DNA from 4 places in the Streptosporangium sp. NPDC000396 genome. Region 1 is predicted to be linked to each of the others. Evidence: riboswitches for the same ligand, from Rfam matches in the RefSeq annotation. Region 1 holds a riboswitch; each other region holds the start of a gene.
What was found. Region 1 has a riboswitch for cyclic di-AMP ahead of ACFY2X_RS04630 (CHAP domain-containing protein). Riboswitches for the same ligand answer to the same signal wherever they lie in the genome.
Positions count from the first base shown of each region.

Region 2: another riboswitch for cyclic di-AMP. It lies ahead of ACFY2X_RS32375 (coiled-coil domain-containing protein); the one in region 1 lies ahead of ACFY2X_RS04630 (CHAP domain-containing protein).
Region 3: another riboswitch for cyclic di-AMP. It lies ahead of ACFY2X_RS08445 (CHAP domain-containing protein); the one in region 1 lies ahead of ACFY2X_RS04630 (CHAP domain-containing protein).
Region 4: another riboswitch for cyclic di-AMP. It lies ahead of ACFY2X_RS02005 (C40 family peptidase); the one in region 1 lies ahead of ACFY2X_RS04630 (CHAP domain-containing protein).

Region 1 is NZ_JBIAZA010000002.1:459,173-462,508, reverse strand. It holds gene ACFY2X_RS04640 (neutral zinc metallopeptidase) at 1-106, opposite strand, end outside; gene ACFY2X_RS04635 (DUF305 domain-containing protein) at 720-1,367, shown strand; cyclic di-AMP (ydaO/yuaA leader) riboswitch at 1,517-1,698, shown strand; gene ACFY2X_RS04630 (CHAP domain-containing protein) at 1,914-2,831, shown strand; gene ACFY2X_RS04625 (STAS domain-containing protein) at 3,100-3,336, shown strand, end outside.
Region 2 is NZ_JBIAZA010000023.1:126,905-130,240, forward strand. It holds gene ACFY2X_RS32365 (epoxide hydrolase family protein) at 1-152, shown strand, start outside; gene ACFY2X_RS32370 (hypothetical protein) at 453-596, opposite strand; gene ACFY2X_RS32375 (coiled-coil domain-containing protein) at 770-1,705, opposite strand; cyclic di-AMP (ydaO/yuaA leader) riboswitch at 1,747-1,883, opposite strand; gene galT (galactose-1-phosphate uridylyltransferase) at 1,955-3,034, opposite strand; gene ACFY2X_RS32385 (DeoR/GlpR family DNA-binding transcription regulator) at 3,031-3,336, opposite strand, start outside.
Region 3 is NZ_JBIAZA010000004.1:272,933-276,268, reverse strand. It holds gene ACFY2X_RS08455 (DUF6716 putative glycosyltransferase) at 1-50, opposite strand, end outside; gene ACFY2X_RS08450 (hypothetical protein) at 103-1,155, opposite strand; cyclic di-AMP (ydaO/yuaA leader) riboswitch at 1,772-1,910, shown strand; gene ACFY2X_RS08445 (CHAP domain-containing protein) at 1,929-2,600, shown strand; gene ACFY2X_RS08440 (aldose 1-epimerase family protein) at 2,871-3,336, shown strand, end outside.
Region 4 is NZ_JBIAZA010000001.1:449,363-452,698, reverse strand. It holds gene ACFY2X_RS02010 (NlpC/P60 family protein) at 1-733, shown strand, start outside; cyclic di-AMP (ydaO/yuaA leader) riboswitch at 1,442-1,599, shown strand; gene ACFY2X_RS02005 (C40 family peptidase) at 1,637-2,233, shown strand; gene ACFY2X_RS02000 (hypothetical protein) at 2,310-3,137, shown strand; gene ACFY2X_RS01995 (M48 family metallopeptidase) at 3,146-3,336, shown strand, end outside.

The DNA.
Region 1 (3,336 bases):
GGACCGCGGGTGCGCGGAACCTCAGCCCGGCGCGAGCGAAGTGGGCGGACCATGATTTGTTCAGACATTTCATGGCCGCCGTCAGATATTCACGCGTCCGAGGCATGCCTCCGTCGATGATCGGCGGCTCCGGGCACGACGTGACCGCCAGCTTCCCCGTCTTCAGCAGCGGGCTCTTGGGCGAGGCGGACGGGGCGGATGGGGCAGGCGAGGCGAACGGGGCGGATGGGGCAGGCGAGGCGGACGGGGCGGCCCATGCGGCTCCCGATGACAGGACCGTCAGGCACACGGTCGCCAGGGTCGCCATAAGGGCCCGTCGCGGGAGGGCAGCCGAGCGTCGGAGAAGCGGGGAGCCGGCACCGGGCGGGAGGAAGCGCACGATCAGACAGCTTAGGACTCCTGGCGCGTCCAGCCGAGGCGACGCCGCACAGCGCGTGAGAACCGCCCTCCGTACCCATCGCCGGCGAAGGGCGGACGGCATGGCCGGGCAGTTCATAATCACTTGTCTCCGCACTTTCCGGTCAAAACGTCAAGCTTTCTTCGGCCCTGTCAAAACCTGTAGGTCACCCCGTATGGCCAGGTCGTCTCCGGGCACATACGCGCTACGTCTGGCACGGCTTCCGGTTCTCCGTACACAGGCCGGGTGCACGCGCGGGAGCCCGGGGCCTGCCCCGGCAAGGCGTGACGGGATTCGAGGATCCGGAAAGGGAACGACGCCCATGTTCATCAACCGACCCGTCACGCACGGGCTCGCGCTGGCCGTCACGGCGGGAGCCGGCGCGCTCGTGTTGCTCACCGCCTGCGGAAACGGCGACGGCGCCATGGCCGGGCTCGTCGACACGCCCAGCAGCTCGGCCACCTCCCCGAGCCGGCAGGCGGACACGTCCTTCAGCGACATCGACGTCATGTTCGCGCGGATGATGATCGAGCACCACAAGCAGGCCGTGGAGATGGCCGAGCTGGCCGAGACGCGCGCCAGGAGTCCGGAGGTCAAGGATCTGGCAGCCAGGATCAAGGCCGCCCAGGAGCCGGAGATCGCCACCATGACGGGCTGGCTGTCGGAGTGGGGTGAGCCCTCGGCGTCCTCCGGAGGAGAGGGGCACGGCATGTCCCCGGGAATGAAGGGCCACGGCGTGCCCGGGATGATGAGCGATGAGGACATGGAGGAGCTTGAGGCGGCCACGGGCGCGGAGTTCGACCGCATGTTCCTGCGGATGATGATCGCCCACCATGGGGGGGCGATCGAGATGTCGAAGATGGAGCAGGCGCAGGGAGCCACTTCTCGGGCGAAGGAACTCGCCGGGACCATCGAGAACGCCCAGCAGGCGGAGATCCAGGAGATGCAGAAGCTCCTCGACCGGCTCTAGATCGCGTGATGGCCGAGTTCGAGGGCGAAGCCGTGGGCCGATGAGGAGGTAGATCTTTTGTCCTTTATGTGGTGATTTATTTACCTTTGCGAGATTTTACTACTACATTCCACCGTAATGACCGGCGACCTGCCTTCACCCGGAAGGCAGCCGGTCTGCCGCTGAATCCCACGCGTGACGGAGACGGCTCCGTCACGGGAACCGGGGACCCATATGCGAGACCGAAGACTCTCCCGTCTCGCCCGGGGTGAATCCGCCGCGCACGCGGCGGTAGGGCAACTCCTGGCCCGAACCCGTCAGCTAACCCGGTAAGCGGTCAAGGAGAGGAGAGACGGGTGGAGCACCCCACTCGCCCCATCGGACGCCGCGCTTGCGGCAGTACCCCATCGGATGGCGGGCCGTGAGAGACCTCCGGTCCGGGACAGCCTGACCGGACCCACGACGTGATCCCCCACCGCGCCGGCCACGGACCCGAGCCGTCGGCCGTCCCCTCGCGCGGTCGCTCCGTCCGATAGCTCCGTCCGATAGAGGAAGACCCCCATCCCCGTGCGTTCCATCCCCGAGGGGCTGCTTGAGGCTGCCCGAAAAGCTCTCGGCTATCGCGAGAAGAACAACGGCTCCACCAAGTTCGGCCGCTGGTACTACACCAACGTCGACACCAGCACGCCGTCCTTCAAAACCGCACCGTGGTGCGACATGTTCGTCACCTGGGCCGCCCACCAGGCAGGCATTCAGGACTACGTCGGAGAGTTCGCCTACACCGTCGACCACGCGAAGTGGTTCCGGAGGCATGACGCCTGGAGCGACAAGCCCGAGCCGGGTGCCCTGGTGTTCTACGACTGGTCGGGCTCCAAGAACATCAATGGCATCGACCACGTCGGCATCGTGGAAAGAGTCAACGGCAGAAAGATCAAAACCATTGAGGCCAACGTCGACGGCGTATGGCTCAAGCGAAAGGTGCGGGATCAGAGCAAGGTCGTGGGCTACGGCCTTCCCCGCAAGGTCTGGAAGGCGAAGGACGGGCAACGCAAGGTCTGGGAGGTGAAGAACGCACCTCAGGAGATCCGGGAGATGGAGAACGACCTTCAGGAGATCCAGGACACGGATAACACACCTCAGGAGACCTGGGAGGTGGAAAACGCACCCCAGGAGGCCCAGGAGGCGAGGGACGGGGATCAGGCCGTCGCCGGCCTCCCGAAGCCGAACGATCCGGCGAAACCGCAGGCCATGGCGGCGGGATCCGACGCCGCGCCGACCGTGCGGGCTTTCGCGAGCACGAGCGGCGCGCTCAGTGGATCCGACTTCGGCGATCTGCCTGTCATGCAGGAGACCACGGTTTCCGCGGTGGCTGTGACGGCATTGCTCTGCGTCGTTTTTCTCGTCAGGTGGACCAGAGGCAGGACGTCGTCCGCCGGTCCGGCCACGGGACGGCACCGCCAGGCCGCGTTCGGCCTGCCGGCCTGATGACGCCGGTCCTTCTCGGACCGCGACGGCCGTCCATGGTGGAGTCGCGCCCCCAGCGGGCGCGAATCTCCATGGTCAGGCAAAAAGACCCCTCCGCTCGTTTCGATCCGTGGGCGTGGGGAGGTAACCGGTAAGGACAGCGGCCGGTGGTGAGGGAACCCTCGGTGAATACCAGTGATCACAATGTGGACGAGGACGGGTTTGACGCCCTCCTCTCGCGGTGTCGAGCGGATGCCGACCTGCGAACCGCGACGATGAAGAGCCGGCCATGACATCACAGTGGCAACACCCGCCGATGTTCCGCGTCTCATCACACCAGTGCGACGGAGTGACCGTCATCTCCGTCAGCGGCGAACTCGACCTGATCACCGCGCCGACGCTGCGCAAGCACCTGCGCGCGGCGGCTCTGCCTCCCGCCACGCCGGTGCTGATCGTGGACATGTCGGAGGTCTCCTTCTGCGACTCGGTCGGGATGAGCGAGCTGGTTCTGGCGTTGCACCGCAGC
Region 2 (3,336 bases), on a different contig from region 1:
GGGCTGCCCCGCGCAGCTGGGTCGAGACGGTCTACCCCAACCTCACGTACTTCAACGAGGTCGACAGCGGCGGCCACTTCCCCGCCTGGGAGGAGCCGGAGCTCTTCTCCACCGAGGTGCGGGCCGCGTTCCGGCCGCTGCAGAAATCCTGAGCCCGCTCCGGTTCGCGCGGTGACACCACGGTGTATCCGGGCACGGATGGTGGCCGTATCGTTACGGGATGGCCGCTGTCGGGACGCCGGCCTTCACCGGACGCGCAAGGATGGTCGGGAAATCACATGTGGCAAGTGCGGCAGTCACGGTCGACGTCGACCAGAAGTGAGGCGGTGGATCGCCTTGTGTCTGGGTCACAACGCTAGTGGCCGTCACGCAACCTTGGTGGGGTAACTGGTCCAGCTTCTGATCGGTGAGCTGGTGGCGAAGTTCGTCTTGGGGCGGGTCCGGGCGTTGCGTCAGCGCACGTACGCGCCGATCGCCGCCACCACCCCTCGGGTGATGAGGTGCTCGGCCAGGGTGCGCAGGCTCCATGTGGAGTGCCCGGTGATGCCCCACTCGGCGGGGGCCGTCTTGGCGATGAGGCAGATGTGCTCGCGCACTTGCTCGCTGCTCGTCGGTGGACAGCCCCCTACTCCATCGTCAACGGCCGGACGAACACTTCCGGTCGACGCGCCACGACCGCCTCCCAGCATCGAAGAGGCAGTCAGCCTGACGGGTCCACCACCCGCGATCAATTACCCGGCCGAGATTCGGTGACAGACCATTAGTACATCTAGTACATCGAGATGTGTGTGTGGTCGTAGTGGTTGGCGGTGATGCTGCCGCGATCGGACATGGCGCGCCAGCCGGAGCCGGAGTTGATGCGCTGGCGCCAGATCACGTATTTGACTCCGAGGGCGTCCTTGTTCTTGATGGCCCAGGCGGCGATCTCGTCACCGAGCTTGACGTGTTCTTGTGAGGGCATCGAGCCCCCCGTGCTCATCATGAAGTCGCAGGCGCGGCCGAGCGGGTGTTCGCCGCCGTCGTTCTGCGACCGGTAGCAGCCGACCTCATAGGGCAGGGCGAAGCGCTTGCGGATGGCTTCGCGCATGATCCGGGTGCGGTCGGTGATGTTGTCGGTGCCCGTGGGCAGCTGGGGCGCCCAGCTGCCGTCGGAGCGGCGGCCGGAACCCCTGGGGACGAGCTTGTCGAGCTTCTTCTCGATGTCGTGGATGACCTGCTCGGCCTCCCGGCGCCGGGTCTCCACCGCTTCGGCCTCCTCGACGATCTGGGCGGTGAGCTGGGCCGCCTTCTCGGCCGCCTGCTTCTTGCCGTCCCGACTCCTGGCGAAGACCTGCAGGTAGGCGCTCTGCTCGGCGGTGAGCTGCTCCATGATCGCGGCACTGCTCATGTCGGAGGCGAACAGCAACGTCGGCAGGCTGCCGACGTTGCTCTGGTAGCGGAACTGGGCGATGGAGCCGACCTGCTTCTCCGCCTCGGTGTACGCCTCCTCCGCCTTGCGCAGGTCCGCCTTGGCGGCCTCCTCGGACTTCTGGGCCTTTCCCAAGGACTCACGTTTGGCCGCGTAGGCCTCGATGAGCTTGTCGACTTTCTTGTTCAGCTCGGCCAGCTCGGCGCGGAGCCGGGACTCGTCCGGCTTGGGGGCCGCGTCGGCCGCGGTCGCCGTGCCGAGGGTGAACGCGAGGGCCGAAACCAGGGATACGGTCACGGCCGCATGGCGACGGAACGTGGGGGATAGAGCCGCCACGACTCTCCTCTCCTACCGCCTACCGGGTTAGCTGACGGGTTCGGGCTGGAGGAAGCCCTTCCACCGAAGTGGTTCACCCCAAAATGCGGTGGGTCCCCGGCTCCCGGGCGACGCGCCCGGAATTAGGCATATCGGTCATACCGACCGATGTGTGAGGATAGTAGTGGTAAACAGACAGTCATGCGACCTTAAGCTGAAACCAAGTAGTGATCAATCTGTGACAACAGATCGCAAAAGGCGTGCCGCCTCCTCCGGAAGAACGTCGTTCACGAAGGCCCCCATGGCCGACTCCGATCCGGCGAGATACTTCAGCTTGTTCGGTGCCCGGCGGATGCTGAACAACTCCAGGTGCGCGTAGGACAGGTCGCGGCCGACGTTCACCGGTGCCTGATGCCAGGCCGCGACGTACGGCATGGGCATCCCGTACAACCCGTCGAGACGGCGGAGCACCTCCGTGTAAAGCGGGCCGAACGCCGCGCGCTCGCCGGGCTCCAGTGCGGCCAGGTCGGGAACCTGCCGGTGCGGGTAGATGTGGATCTCCACGGGCCAGCGGGCCGCCGCCGGGACGAACGCCGTCCAGTGCTCGTTCGACGCGACCACCCGGATCCCGGCCTCCCGTTCGGCGGCGAGCACGTCGGCGAACAGGTTGCCGCCGGTCCGGTCGCGATGGCGCTCGGCCGCTCCGAGGGACAGCTTGGTGCGCGGGGTGACGTAGGGGTAGGCGTAGATCTGGCCGTGCGGATGGGCCAGGGTGATGCCGATCTCCGCCCCCCGGTTCTCGAAGCAGAACACCTGCTCCACGCCCGGCATCGCCGACAGCTCCGCCGTACGGTCGATCCAGGCCTCCATGACCAGCTCGACCTGGTCGGGGGAGAGCCTGGAGAAGGAGGAGTCGTGCTCGGAGGTGAAGCAGACCACCTCGCAGCGGCCGATCCCCGGGCGGACCTCGCTCAGCCCGCCCACCTGGTGATATTCGCCCAGCTGGGCGGAGAAGGACGGGAAACGGTTCTCGAAGACGACCACGTCGTAGGCGGCCGAAGGAATCTCGGTCAGATTGCCGGGAGTGGACGGGCACAGCGGGCACTCGCTGGCGGGGGGAAGGAAGGTGCGGCCCTGGCGGTGACCGGCCACCGCGATCCACTCCTCGGTGAGCGGGTCGTAGCGCAGCTCGGAGGCCGGCGGGCGGGGCGGCAGGTCGCGCTCGTCGATCGCACCGCGGTCCTCGTCGTCGTGCCGGTCGAAATAGATGAGCTCCCGGCCGTCGGCCAGGTGGGTGATCGTGCGTTTCATCGGCTCATGGCCTCGCTCTCGGACTGCGGCTCGGTAATGATCAGCTCGCCCACCTGGGCGGTGAGTTCGTCGCGTGCCTCGTCCGGCAGGCCGGAGTCGGTGATCACGACGTGGGCCTCGGCGAGCTCGGCGATCGTGCTGATCCCGACGATGCCCCACTTGGTGTGATCGGCGGGCACTACCAGGCGATGCGCGGAGGTGATCAGCTCGCGGTTGGTCTCCGCCTCCAGCAGGTTGGGCGTGGTGAATCCGGCGCGAGTGCTCATCCCGTGCACGCCGAGGAACAGGGTGTCCACGTGCAG
Region 3 (3,336 bases), on a different contig from region 1:
GCGGCCCATTTCAGGTAGGAATCCGAGTCGGCCACAGCCAGGATCTTCAACAAGCACCTCCAGCGTGGGGTCCCCTCGGATCGATCCGTTTCATCCGGGGGGTCATGACCCTGTGACTCCAGCGTCGTGATGGGCGAACATCGACAGGTGGGAACGGAGCGAGGGGGCCGCCTGGGCGGTCCACCACTCGTCGGGAACGTCGACCGTCTCCACGGTGACGCCGCGGGCCGAGAGCAGCACCCGCAGAGATGTGACCGCGGTGGACGGCAGGCTCAGCACCCGCTGCTCCGCGGCCAGCCCGCGCAGGGTCATCTCGGCGGGGATGCCACCGTCATAAACGGTGATCCCGGGTTGTTCCCTGACCCGGGCGAGATCGTGGGGGTCCTCCCGGCGGTGCGGGAAGTAGGCCACCGGTTCGGCCGAGCCGAGCCCGGCCAGCCAGGTGAAGTAGCGGTCACGGTGGATCAGGCCGTTGCGGACCAGCGAGGTGCCGAGGACGACGGTCCGCTCCTCGGGGCGCGGCCTGCGCAGGGGCTGCGACCGCAACCAGGCGAAGTCGTGGGTGACCAGCTCGACGCCCCTGTCCCGTACGGCCCGCGCCAGCTCGGCGGGCACGGGCAGCGCCGTGAAGACGGACAGCCGCCCCGATCGGGCGGCGGCGCGCAGCCGCAGGCCGGCGGCCGTCCCCAGCACGCTCCTGAGTTTGGTCCCGAGCGGACCGGCGGTGGCCCGGGCCCTCAGCAGCGGCGTCCAGATCCGGCCGGTGAGCAGTTCCAGGAGCCTGATGGTGGCCAGGCCGTCGTCGACGATCACGATGCGGCCCGGCAGCGCGGTGAGCCAGCCGACCTGCACCTTGCCGGAGAAGGCGTCACCGACCGCCCAGGTCGTGCCCCGACGGGGCCTGGGCATCTCGGGCTCGGGCTCGGGCAGCTCCAGGCCGCCGGGAAGGCCGAGCCGGGAGATCTCACGGCGGGTGACGGCCAGCGGACGCAGCCCGGCCCGGGGCACCACCCGGGTGTGCGCTTCGAGCAGCCCGGCGTGGTGGGCCTCCACGGCGCAGAGCATCTGCAGCGGGGACTCCACCCAGGCAACGGCCGAACCCTGCTCCCGCGCGTGGTCTCGACCGTGCTCCACGCCGGGCGATGACCCGTTCACGACTGTCCCACGGTAACCCGGATGTCTTACACGCCCGGGAACTATGGGTGAACACCCGAATACACCAACTTGTGCCCCGGCCGGGAGGGCCGAGCCCGGCCGGACGGCCGCCGAGTCCCTGCCCTCACATGGTCCGCCCTTTACCGGCAGGCCCCCTGGGACCTCTTCGTCAAGGGCGGGCCCGCCGGGTGCCGTCCCCGCCGGGCGCCGCCTGGTTCACGGCGAATCCCAAGACGGGATCATGACGCGCACGGGCATCTTCGCAGGTTAAAACGGTCGCAAGCTAAAAGATCTACGGTGACGGCCGGGTCAGAGAAGCGCAAAGCCGCGCCATGGCGGCTCCTCGCCGATGCCGTCGCTCGAAAACGCCTGATTCACAGGGGTTTCCGGCGCCGAATCGATCGCGGGCACATTCTCGCGACAGCTCCGGAACTTCCAACCTTTCCCCCTCGATTGGGGCGTTTTCCCAAGTCAAGGCAATGTGTCGGACTTGTAATCGTTTGTCCGGTTCACGTAGCTTCTACTCATTCGTGGCGAACGCCTAGGTCTGCCAAGGCCTGCGCATTGCCAGTACATTGCCCGACCGAACTTGTCAGGAACGGACCAATCCGCCTGATGAGCCCGGCCGCCGAATCCGCGAGTCTCGCGGAACCGGGGAACCACGTTTCTGGGGTGAATCAGCGCTTTCACGCGCCGTAGGGCACTTCCCAGCCCGAACCCGTCAGCTAACCCGGTAGGCGGTATGGAAGCGAAGCAAGGAGTCGAATCCCCGCATGACCGAGCACCGCCTCACCCCCAAGATGAACCGTCTGGCCCGCGTCCTCGTGGGTGCGTCCATCGCCGTCACCGGTGGCCTCATCGCGGCCCCCGCCCTGGCGGACACGCCCGGACACAGCCCCGTCGGCGCCCCGCCGGCGGAGGTCGCCAACAACCAGGCCCAGCGGCTGCCCAAGGTCACGGCCGCGCAGGTCCTGGACCTGGCCTCCAAGCAGATCGGTGTCTCGGAGAACGCTCAGGGCGGCGGCACCAAGTTCCACGCCTGGTACATGTCCTCCCAGCGGGCCCAGGAGACCGTCGCCCGTGACGGCGGCAGCGTGCGGGCTTACGCCAACGCTCCCTGGTGCGCGATGTTCGTCTCCTGGGTCGGCGACCACGCCGGCATCCGTCCCACCATGGGCTGGGACGCCTACACCGTCACCCACGCCCAGTGGTTCAAGAACAACGGGCACTGGGGCACCACTCCCAAGCCCGGCGCCGTCGTCTACTTCGACTGGAACGGCGGCAAGAGCATCGACGGGATCGACCACGTCGGCTTCGTGAAGAAGGACAACGGCGACGGCACGATCACCACGATCGAGGGCAACACCGGCAACGGCAAGGTCGAGCAGCGCGTTCGGCCCACCTCCCAGGTCGTCGGCTACGGCTACCCGGTCTACAGCGGCTGACCCAAACGCGCCGGTAGGGTGCACGCCCCTCCCCTCGGGGTGAGAACTCAAAAGGCTCCTTGAGCGAGCGGTTCCTGCGATCCCCCTTCGCAGGGACCGCTCGCCGCTTTTGTTCACCCTTCACCCACCCCGGCGGCGGCCGTGCGCGGGCGCCTGGAGCGCCCCGCGGTGACATTGGACACCCATCCGATCAAGCGTGACTCCGCCCGATCGGACACGTGTAACTTGAGCGGGTCGCACATACTTTCCATCCCCGGCGAAAGGACCCCCGTGTCCCGGCAGTTCACCCTCCGCAGCGGCGCCATGTACGCCGAGATCACCGAGCGAGCCGCGGCCCTGCGCGTGCTCCGGCACGGTGAACGCGACCTGGTGACCAGCTGGCCGGAGGACGGGCCGATCCCCTGCTACAGCGGCACCCTGCTCGCTCCCTGGCCCAACCGGGTCGCCGGCGCCTCCTACGCCTTCGGCGGCGAGACCTACCGGCTTCCCGTGAACGAGGAGAACAGGGGCCACGCCCTGCACGGGCTGGTCGCCGAAGCCGATTGGCGGGCGGTGGAGTGGCTGGCCGTGGAGGACGAGCACGGTTTCGTACGGCTGGCGCACACGATCACCCCCTCCCCCGGCTACCCGTTCACCGTCGCCCTGCAGGTGACCTACTCCCTGACTCCCGACGGGCTGGCCACCACACTGACCGCGGAGAACCTCGGCGACCGCCCCGCCCCCTACGGCTGTGGCC
Region 4 (3,336 bases), on a different contig from region 1:
GGTCGCCGGGCTGCGCGAGGAACTCGTCGCGATGGCCGTCACCAGCTACCAGTTCGGCAGCGTGAGCGGCTGGGAGGGCCTGGTCGGCCAGATGGATCCGGCCGGCCTGCTGAGCGGCATGGCCGCGATGGACCAGATGTCGGCCTCCCACGCCTACTACCTGAACGCCTTCGACGAGGCCACCAAGACGCTGCGGGAAAACCGCGACAAGGCGAAGGACGCCCTGGCCGAGGCCGACAAGACACGTGACGAACTGGCCGAGGAGAAAACCAAGGCCGACAAGATGGTCAAGGCCCAGACCAAGCTCCTGCGCGAGCTCGGAGCCTTCCAGACCGGTAACCCCAACAGCACGGGGATCAAATACGACGGCCCGGCCTCGGGTAACGCCCGAGCGGCCCTGAGCTTCGCCTTCGCCCAGGTCGGCAAGCCGTACCAGTACGGCGGAACGGGCCCGGGCGGCTGGGACTGTTCCGGCCTCGTCCAGGCCTCCTGGCGCAACGGGGGCGTCAGCCTTCCCCGCACGACCTGGGAGCAGTGGAGCTGGGGCGCCAAACGCAAGGTCGACCTGAGCGACCTTCAGCCGGGCGACCTCATCTTCAGCGAGGGCCTGGGCCACGTGAGTCTCTACGCGGGCGGCGGGAAGATCGTCCACGCTCCCCAGACCGGAGACGTGGTCAAGGTCGTCCCCCTGTCCTCGTACGGCCGCCGGCTGGTGGGAGCCGTCCGCCCCTGATCCGGTGATCCGGACCGTCACCCCCTGACCCCGCGACGCGTCGGGCCGTCCGCAGCCGCGAAGGTACGGCCGGCGGGGGAGGTGCCGGCGGCCCATAGGGGTACGGCCGGCGAAGAGACACTCGGTGGCCCGCAGAGGTATGCCCGGCGGCCCGTAGAGGTGCGTCTGGCGGAGAGACGCTCAGCGGCCCGCAGGGGTGCGTCTGACGGAGGTAGAAGGCTCTGCGGCCCGCGAGGGCCTCCAGGGCGCTGTGACGCCGTGCCGCAGGGCGGGGAGGCGCTGCGGATCCCGCGCCGGGCCTGTCCCCGTAGCCGATCCGGAACCTGGAACCCCAGCTTGTGCGGCGTTCACCGATGATCTGTTTATCCGGCCTTTCCCGGGAAAGTGAAGATCAAACGCGGTGTGACATATGTGACAACAGTGATGATGTTTCGCCGCCGATCACAAAAGTGTGACGAGGGTCATATTCGAGTGGTGGAACTTATCGTTAAGCAGGACTTCTGAAAAGGTGAGGAGGGCTCCTCGATCTTCAAAACCGGCTGACGTTTTGCCGAAATTTTAGGATCGGGGTAGCTTCTGGCGTCGCGGCGAGCAAGCCATGCCGTCGCGCCGAACGTCGGTCTTCCAGGCCGATGTCCTCATAGAAATCCAGCTGGTCACCGCCTCCCCTCACGGGGCTCGACCTCCCCCTTCGGGGTTCGGTCCCACCGCGGTGACCTGCCGAATCCGTGCAGCCAGGAGGCACGGAACCGGGGACCCACAGGCCCTGAAATGTGGCCAGGGGTGAATCGGCATATTTCATGCCGTAGGGCTTCTTCCCAGCCCGAATCCGTCAGCTAACCCGGTAGGCATCAGTGGAAGTCCCAAGGAGAAATCCTGTCTACCACCCTGCACAACCCCCGTTTGTCGCGCCTTTTTCGCCTTTCCCTCGGAGGGTTCGCCCTCACCCTGACCGCATCAGCCGGAGCGGTCACCCTGGGTTCCGCGGCACGGGCGACGACGGACACCGCGACCGCCGCACAGCCTGAGATCACTGAAATCACCGAGGTCACCGCAGCCGCCAAGCCCGCCACGGGAAAGGCGAAGACCAGGGTGAAGGTCAAGAGGAACACGAAGGCGAGCAAGGTCGCACAGCAGAAGGTGAAGGCCATAAAGGCCGTCTCGGCAGCCAGGAAGCAGATCGGCGATCCGTACCGGTGGGGAGCCTCCGGCCCCGGCGCGTTCGACTGCTCAGGGCTCGTGCAGTACGCGTGGCGCAAGGCCGGCGTCTCCCTCCCCCGGATCACGCAGAGCCAGTATCGCGCCATCAGGAAGAAGGTCTCCTGGAGCCACCTGCGCCCCGGTGACCTGATGTTCTTCCGTGGACTGGGCCACGTGGGCATGTATGTCGGCAAGGGCGAGATGGTCCATTCACCCAGCAGCGGCAAGACGGTCCGGGTCGTGAAGCTGAAGGGGTACTACCGGTCCTCCTTCGCCGGAGCGGTCCGTCCCGGCGGCTGACGGGGAAAACCGGCCCCGTCCATCCTTCCCCGGATGGACGGGGCCGCTTCATTCCGGTCGAGTAGCATCAACGCACATGTCAGTCCGGAGAGAGCGCCGTGCCGTGCTCGCCGGGATGCTGGCGCTGATGGGCGCCGGCCTGGTCTCCGGGGCGGGAACGCTGCCGGGGCAGACGCGCGGCCCGGACGCCGAGGCGGGACCGCCGCCCTGGGAGGCGGGAGGCCTGTGGCCCGGCGCCGCCACCGTGGTCCGTGGCGAGCACTCCATAGTGATCGGCCATCGCGTCCCATCCGGGCGGCTGCGGGATCTGGCGTCGAGGGCCGATCGTGCCCGCCGTACCATCGGTGAGATCTGGGGGCCGGTCCGGGCGGTGATCCTGTTCCCCGCGACCGATGCCGAGGCGGCGGCGCTCGCGGGCGCCGGAGCCACCGGCGGCCTGGCCGCGATGGCCACCGCCGACCGGGTGATCGTCCTGCCCGGGGGCTACGCGAAGCTCAGCGAGACCGGCCGGGACGTGGTCATCACTCACGAGCTCACCCACGTGGCCACCGGCGCGACCCGTGGCGGCCGGGTGCCGATGTGGCTGTCGGAGGGGTTCGCCGACTATGTGGGCTACCGCGACACCGGGATCGCGGTCCGCGTGGCCGCCGCCGAACTGGCCGAGGAGGTGCGCGCGGGGATCCTGCCCGCCCGGCTTCCCGGGCCCGCCGACTTCGCCCCCGGTGCCCCGCGGCTGGCGCAGGCCTATGAGGAGGCGTGGCTCGCCTGCCGCTACATCGCGGAGCGCTTCGGTGAGAAGGCGCTGGTGAGGCTTTACGGTAGCGATGTCGGCGGTGTGCTCGGCCTCTCGCGGGCGGAGCTCACCGAGGCCTGGCGTGACTATCTCCGGAGGGAACTGCATTGACGCCGAGCATGACGGAAGCGCCCTCTGGCCTCCGGGCGGCGGGATGGGCGCTGGCCGCCCTCGGGGCGGCCACGGTGGCGATCGTGGCGTTCACCACTCCCTGGCGGATTCTGCCTTCCGGCGCCCCGCCGGTCGTCCCGGATTCGGCCCGGGACTTCGCCCCGGGGCAGATCGCCCGCTCCGAGGCCTTCGACGCCGC